DNA from 3 places in the Brevibacillus sp. FSL K6-0770 genome. Region 2 is predicted to be linked to each of the others. Evidence: riboswitches for the same ligand, from Rfam matches in the RefSeq annotation. Region 2 holds a riboswitch; each other region holds the start of a gene.
The links. A riboswitch is a leader RNA that binds a small molecule or an ion and turns the genes downstream of it on or off. The one in region 2 is predicted to bind S-adenosylmethionine.
Positions count from the first base shown of each region.

Region 1: it holds a riboswitch for S-adenosylmethionine, as region 2 does, so the genes downstream of both, metH (methionine synthase) here and mtnK (S-methyl-5-thioribose kinase) in region 2, are expected to answer to the same signal.
Region 3: it holds a riboswitch for S-adenosylmethionine, as region 2 does, so the genes downstream of both, NST23_RS17810 (aminotransferase class I/II-fold pyridoxal phosphate-dependent enzyme) here and mtnK (S-methyl-5-thioribose kinase) in region 2, are expected to answer to the same signal.

Region 1 covers NZ_JBBOBQ010000001.1:2,227,830-2,230,091, forward strand. The annotation lists gene NST23_RS10865 (YcdB/YcdC domain-containing protein) at 1-668, shown strand, start outside; gene NST23_RS10870 (YjcZ family sporulation protein) at 738-845, opposite strand; SAM riboswitch class I at 1,055-1,155, shown strand; gene metH (methionine synthase) at 1,272-2,262, shown strand, end outside.
Region 2 covers NZ_JBBOBQ010000001.1:4,929,919-4,932,180, reverse strand. The annotation lists gene NST23_RS23445 (anti-sigma factor) at 1-905, shown strand, start outside; SAM riboswitch class I at 998-1,143, shown strand; gene mtnK (S-methyl-5-thioribose kinase) at 1,293-2,262, shown strand, end outside.
Region 3 covers NZ_JBBOBQ010000001.1:3,791,014-3,793,275, forward strand. The annotation lists gene NST23_RS17805 (trans-sulfuration enzyme family protein) at 1-98, opposite strand, end outside; gene NST23_RS17810 (aminotransferase class I/II-fold pyridoxal phosphate-dependent enzyme) at 95-1,258, opposite strand; SAM riboswitch class I at 1,354-1,479, opposite strand; gene NST23_RS17815 (pyridoxamine 5'-phosphate oxidase family protein) at 1,568-2,023, opposite strand; gene NST23_RS17820 (DUF5665 domain-containing protein) at 2,198-2,262, shown strand, end outside.

The DNA of each region.
Region 1 (2,262 bases), 2.7 Mb from region 2:
TGCAAACGGAATTTGGCGTCAACGTCGAAGGCATGTCCTATCGGGAATCCGTAGATGATCACCAAAAGAACAAATCATTCAACTGGGCAGATAGCAAAGACCGCTGGCATGAAGTGACGATCGACGCGAAGACGAGCCAGGTAGTTGGGTTGCGCGTTCCCCGCACAAATACGCAAGTGACCGTGAAGCGCGAACAGGCCGAGCAGGCAGCCGTGTTCTTTTTGGCCAAATACGCCGATCCGGGCGTAAAAGAAGTGCAGCTTGCACAAGTGATGGAACCTGGCGCAGCCAATCCGGTTTCGTCAGGCAACTGGGTATTCCGCTATGTCATGAGCAAGGATGGGATTCCGGTGTTGGACAAGGGGCCAGATGCCGCTTACGAGGTGTCGGTAGACCCTTCGACCGGGAAGGTAAACAGCTTCCGGAATTGGCGAGAGACTCACAAGTTGATAGAGCTTCCTTCGTCAGCCGAGGTCGTTTCCAAACAAAAGGCTGCCGAGTCGTTTTTGCGCGTCATGCCACTCAGGCTTGTTTACCTGTTAAAAGATCAGGAAAACGATTGGCTGGATCGTCCGAGACTCGCGTACATTCCGTGGAGCGAGGAAGAGCTGGCAAGCAGTTTCATTACCATCGATGCCAAAAGCGGCGAGGCTGTAATCGAGCCGTAAGGACAAGAAAAAGAGGCTATCCCGCAAGCCAGCTGGAAGGCGGGGGGATAGCCTCTTCTTGTCATTTACCTAGCAGTCGTCACACGAACACCCAACAATGACCAGCAGGATAAACAGTACGAGCACCAGTGCGAAGCAGTCTCCAAAGATGCCATTTCCGCAGTAAGATGTACTCACGTTTGTTCCCCCTCCTTTCCGTTATGCTACAGTCTATACACGATCGCACAGATTGGCGTGGGCGGATGCCCGGTAAGCACAAAAATGGGCGCAGTCGGGGAGAAAAGCAGTAAATAATAGACAAATTCTCAATTGACGTAGACAGGACGCGGTGTTAAGATACTGTCAAACATGAAACCTGAAAGTCAAAAATGAATACCATGGTACAACTCTTATCAAGAGAGGCAGAGGGACTGGCCTGATGAAGCCTCGGCAACCGGTTAAAATCCGGTGCCAATTCCAGCAAAGCTACGGCTTTGAAAGATGAGAGGATGGTTCAGGCGCAATTGTATCCGCGGACAAATCCTCTTCTTTCAAAGAAGAGGATTTTTTTGTGCAAAAAAACTGCCGAGAATAAACGCCGCAAGGGAGAAAAGGAGTACGTCAATGAAACCCACTTTTCGCGAACAGCTTTCCCGGAAAATTCTGATTCTGGACGGTGCGATGGGCACGATGCTGCAACAGGCGAACTTGACCGCCGATGATTTTGGCGGCGAAGCCTACGATGGTTGCAACGAGCTTTTGAACTTGACGCGACCAGACGTCATTCGATCCATCCACGAAAAATATTTGGAGGCGGGAGCGGACATCGTCGAGACGAATACATTCGGAGCCACCTCCGTCGTGTTGGCCGAGTACGATGTCGCCGACAAGGATTTGGAGTTAAACATCGCTGCGGCCCGTCTGGCGAAGGAAGCCGTAGATGCCTATAGCACAACCGAGTGGCCGCGATACGTGGCAGGGGCAATGGGACCGACGACGAAAACGCTCGCTTTGACAGGCGGCGTCACCTTCGAGGAGCTGGTGGAGTCCTACTATCGTCAGGCAAAAGGACTGATCATTGGCGGAGCCGACGTGCTGCTGCTGGAAACATCGCAGGATACGCTGAACGTCAAGGCGGGGGGAATCGGCATCCGCAAAGCGTTCGCAGAGCTGGATGTGGAGTTGCCCGTCATGCTGTCCGGGACGATTGAACCGATGGGCACGACTCTTGCCGGTCAAAACATCGAGGCGTTTTATATCTCGCTTGAGCATTTGAAGCCCGTGTCCGTTGGGCTGAACTGTGCGACCGGCCCCGAGTTCATGCGCGACCATCTGCGCACGCTGTCCGGACTGGCTCAATGCGGAGTGAGCTGTTACCCCAATGCGGGCTTGCCGGATGAAAACGGACATTACCATGAGACGCCGCAAGGGCTTGCGACGAAAATGCGCGCTTTTGCAGAACAAGGCTGGCTGAACGTGGCGGGCGGCTGCTGCGGAACGACGCCCGACCATATCAGGGCGATGGCAGAAGCATTGAAAGACTGCAAGCCACGTCAGGCTGTCGATCAGGCTGTCAGCGCGGTATCCGGCATCGAAGTCGTGTACGTGGAAGATG
Region 2 (2,262 bases):
TTCTGGGCGTCAACGGATGGGTAGGGTCGTCGATGCACGATGATCTGCACCGGGTAGCGAAGGACATGGTCAATTTTACGCAGCCGGGTGTCAGCGTGGGCAGCAGCGGCTCGCAGGTGGGACTGCTGTACGGCAGCATCCGGATGGAACTTCGCGAGCGAGTAGGGGCGGACATCAAAAACGCGGGCCGCTTTGAAAGCACCAACGTGTTGTGGAACGTCAACGCCAAGCCGCAATGGACCAACGGAGTCAGGGAGCAAAAGCTGTTTTTCCGCTATCCGCTTCAAAGCGGGCAAAAACCGGACGCAGACGAACTGGCGCATTGGCGCACGCCAGCCTGGACGACTTTGGAGAAGCTCCCCGAAGGAACCGTTGCCCAGCTGGCTGTCTCTTTTGCTGATTTTTTGACGTACGAGCAGTATTATGAGCGAATCTCCCGCTACATCAGCTCCGCCAACCAGGATACGGTCTGGTTGGCAGTGGACACCGGAGTGGAAGCCAGGCACGAAGACCAAAAAGACGGCTACCTGCTCTTGGGGCCGGGAGAAGCATGGGGATTTGCGGAGCACGAGCTGAATTACGGAGCGGCTCCGATTCAGGTCAACGGAGAGGGAAGCCGACGGATGGCAGCCTTTTTGGGGGAAATGGCCTACCTTGTCGAGCAAAAAAGCCTCGCGCGCGACATGGGACAATATTTGGTCTCGCGAAGCGATCCGCAAGTCGAGGAGCGCTATCGCTACTTGCAGGAAAAAGGCGTTCGCCTCTACGGAGCAGTCCTGACCGGACCGACGAAGGAACTGCTCAAACTCAAGGATGAGAAGTCGATTACCGCTGCCTTTGTCGGCCAAATTGACTGGTGGAACTGGGATCGCCCGGCTGCTTCCGGCACTCAGCACGTCTGGTAGGAGAGAAGCGCGGTTTGCGAAAAAAGGGTGTTGACATCGTGGAACGGCAGGTTGTATGATTCAAACTAAATCAAAACCGCATACGTTTGGATACCTTATCCAGAGAAGGTGGAGGGACTGGCCCGATGATACCCGGCAACCGACACGACGCTATTTCAACGCGAGCAGCGGCTGAAACAAAAAGCGACGTGCACGGTGCTAATTCCTGCAGAAACAAAAGTGGTCTGGAAGATAAGGGGGACATGACACGTTTATTATACGTGGCGACAGCGACCTCTTTTCTTCGGGAAAGAGGTCTTTTTTGTGCGTTTGGACACGGATTCCTGACCATTTTGTCATTCCGTTCGAGATAGAGAAAAAAACGATTTGTGAGGGGAGTAATCAATCATGGCATACCGCGCATTGACTGAGCAGGAAGCAGTAGAGTACGTAAAAGGCTTGCCGGGTCTGTTTACAGAAGGAGCAGAGCTGACCAGCCGCGAAATCGGTGACGGGAATCTGAACCTCGTGTTCGATATCCAGGAGCCGGCTACCGGAAAAAAAGTCATCGTGAAGCAAGCGTTGCCGTTTGCGAGAGTCGTGGGAGAATCATGGCCGCTGACGATTGACCGTGCCCGCATCGAGAGTGAAGCGCTCCGCATCCAGCACAAATACGTGCCTGACCTGGTGCCGGAAGTATACCACTTCGATCAGGAGCTGGCGCTGACGGTGATGGAGAACGTAGGCGACCACGTCATCATGCGCAAAGGCTTGATTGAGGGCAAGCGCTACCCGCTTTTTCCGAAGCAGATCGGACGTTTTCTCGCGCAAACCTTGTTCTACACATCCGATTTGGGGGCGCATCCGTACGACAAAAAAGCGCTAGTCGGAACATTCATAAATCCGGAATTATGCAAAATCACAGAAGATCTCGTCTTTACCGACCCGTATGAAAATGCGCCGACCAACGACTTTAACCCGCTGATCCGCAAAGAAGTAGAGGCCATCTGGAACAACAAGCCGCTCAAGCTGGAAATCGCCAAGCTGAAATTCGATTTCCTGACTCGCGCAGAAGCACTTTTGCACGGCGATTTGCACACAGGCAGCATCTTCATCACCGAGAGCAGCCTGAAAGCGATCGACCCCGAATTTGCCTACTACGGGCCGATCGGTTTTGACATCGGTGCCGTTATCGCCAATCTGCTGCTCAACTACGCTGGTCAGCACGGCTTGCAAAATGACCAAGGAGAACGCGACTCCTACCGCGAATACTTACTGGAAACGGTTGAAGATGTCTGGAACGAATTTGTTTCCCAGTTTGTCCAGCTCTGGCACAAGCAGGCTAAAGAACGCAGCGCTCATGTCGAGGGCTTGTGGC
Region 3 (2,262 bases), 1.1 Mb from region 2:
TGATGAAAAGTGGAAGCCTGGTAAATCGGAACCGACGACGCACCTGTAAACGGATCGATGCCTGTGGAGCCATGCAAAACTTTTGTCGCGAAATTCATCGAACAGCCCCCCCAACGACGAGACTTGCATCCAGCGCTTGAAACAAATCAGCGATCAAATCATCCGGATGTTCAATCCCCACCGAAAGCCTCAGCAATCGATCGCACACGCCGACATACGCCCGCACTTCCTCGGGGATGTCTGCGTGAGTCTGTGTCGCCGGGTACGTACACAACGACTCTACCCCGCCAAGACTTTCCGCAAAGGAGACGACGCGCAAATTTTGCAGAAACAAGCCCACCTGCTCCTGGGAGCGTACCCGGAACGAAACCATGCCGCTGTATCCGCTCGCCTGGCTCGCCTGAATCTCATGCCCGGGATGCTCTTCCAGTCCGGGGTAAAACACTTCGGCAACGGCTGGATGTTCTTTCAGCTTTTTCGCTACCGCGAGCGCATTCGACTGGTGTCTGTCCATGCGCAGCGCCAACGTTTTCATGCCGCGCACCAGAAGCCAGCTATCCTGCGGCCCCAGCACCGCGCCGATCGAATTGTGCAAAAACCGGATTTTTTCCGACAACTCCTCGCCCTTTGTAACGATCAACCCTGCCAGCACATCGTTGTGTCCGCCCAAATACTTCGTTGCGCTGTGCAAAATCACATCAGCCCCAAGCTCTAGCGGGCGTTGACAATACGGAGTCATGAACGTGTTGTCTACAATCGTCAGAAGCCCGTGTTGCTTGGCCAAGCTGGTTATTTCACGAATATTTGTAATCTGCATGAGCGGATTGGTCGGCGTCTCGACGAAAATCGCTTTCGTCTCTGCGCGCAGCGCCTTTTTCACCGCTTCCAGATCGCGCAAATCTACGTAAGTAAAAGCAAGCCCGTAACGGGAAAGCACTTGTTCAAACAAGCGATACGTCCCGCCGTACAAATCGAGCGATACGATGAGGTGATCGCCTTGGGAAAACAACCCCATTACCGTATGGACTGCCGCCATCCCGGACGCGCAGGCAAAGCCGGCATCGCCTCCCTCTGCCTCAGCGATTGTCTCTTCCAAAACAGAACGGGTAGGATTCGCCGTCCGCGTATAGTCAAAACCTGTGCTCTGTCCCAGCGCCGGATGGCGATAAGCGGTAGCGTAGTAGACGGGGAAGCTCACCGCACCCATTTTCTCATCTTTGCCTACGCCTGCCTGAATCAATTTTGTTTCCAGTCTCATACCGTAATTCTCTCCCTCCAATGATGTCGAGGGGCATGAAAAAAGCCCCCTTTCCTCTGAAAGAAGGCTTTGTTTACGTCGCCGTAAGCAAGACCTTCTCATCTTTCAGAGTTAAAAAACTCTGCAGGAATTAGCACCATTATCTCCCCGTATGAACGAACATACAGGTGATTGGTTGCCGGGCATCATCGGGCCAGTCCCTCCGCCTCTCTGGATAAGAAGTTTGCTATTCAATTTGAATGACCTAATACTAAAGGATAGCGCTGTTTCTTGTCAACAAGATTTTCCACAAGAGTGTGACAACCGCGCCTACGCTTTTTTCAAGGCGTCCATGACCTGATTGTCCAGCTTCGCTGCGGCATTTTTGTCGTATGTCTTTTCGTACTGAGGCTCTACGGATATGCGCGAACCGTAAAACATCACGTCTCTGACAGAGTCAATCGCAATCTCCGCCATCGCAAGCTTCAGGGGAACCCCTTCCAGCCGTTCTGCCTTCAGCTCGGCGCGCCCGTTGATCGCAAAAGAAGAGCCTGCCCCGATCAAATGCAGCACGACCTGCGGTTCTTTGGCGATATTGGCGAGAATGCGGGAGCGGCTGTCTACAGCAAAACGGATGAGTCCGCTGTTCACAGCAAAAGTCCAGGACAAGGAACTGACGGATGGCGCACCTGTCTCGTGATCGACTGTGGCCAACGTCACAAAGCGCTCTTTTTGCAGGAGCGCGAACAGTTCTTCCGATAAGGTTTGGGATACGGTTTCAGCCATTCGGATGCCTCCTCGTATACTTTTGTACGTCTATTGTACCCCTCCCGCAAGCCGGAGGCAAACCTTTCCTCCCCGCCTTGATTCTGGTCGGCTTTTTCCCTAAACTGGTAGAAAACAATGCTTCCAGGAACAAGGAGGTTGAAACAAGTGGCTCCTACGCCTACAGATCGGCTCATGCACAAAATAGATCAAGTCCTCCACGAGCTTCAGGAAGTGCGGAAAATGAACGAGCGCATGGA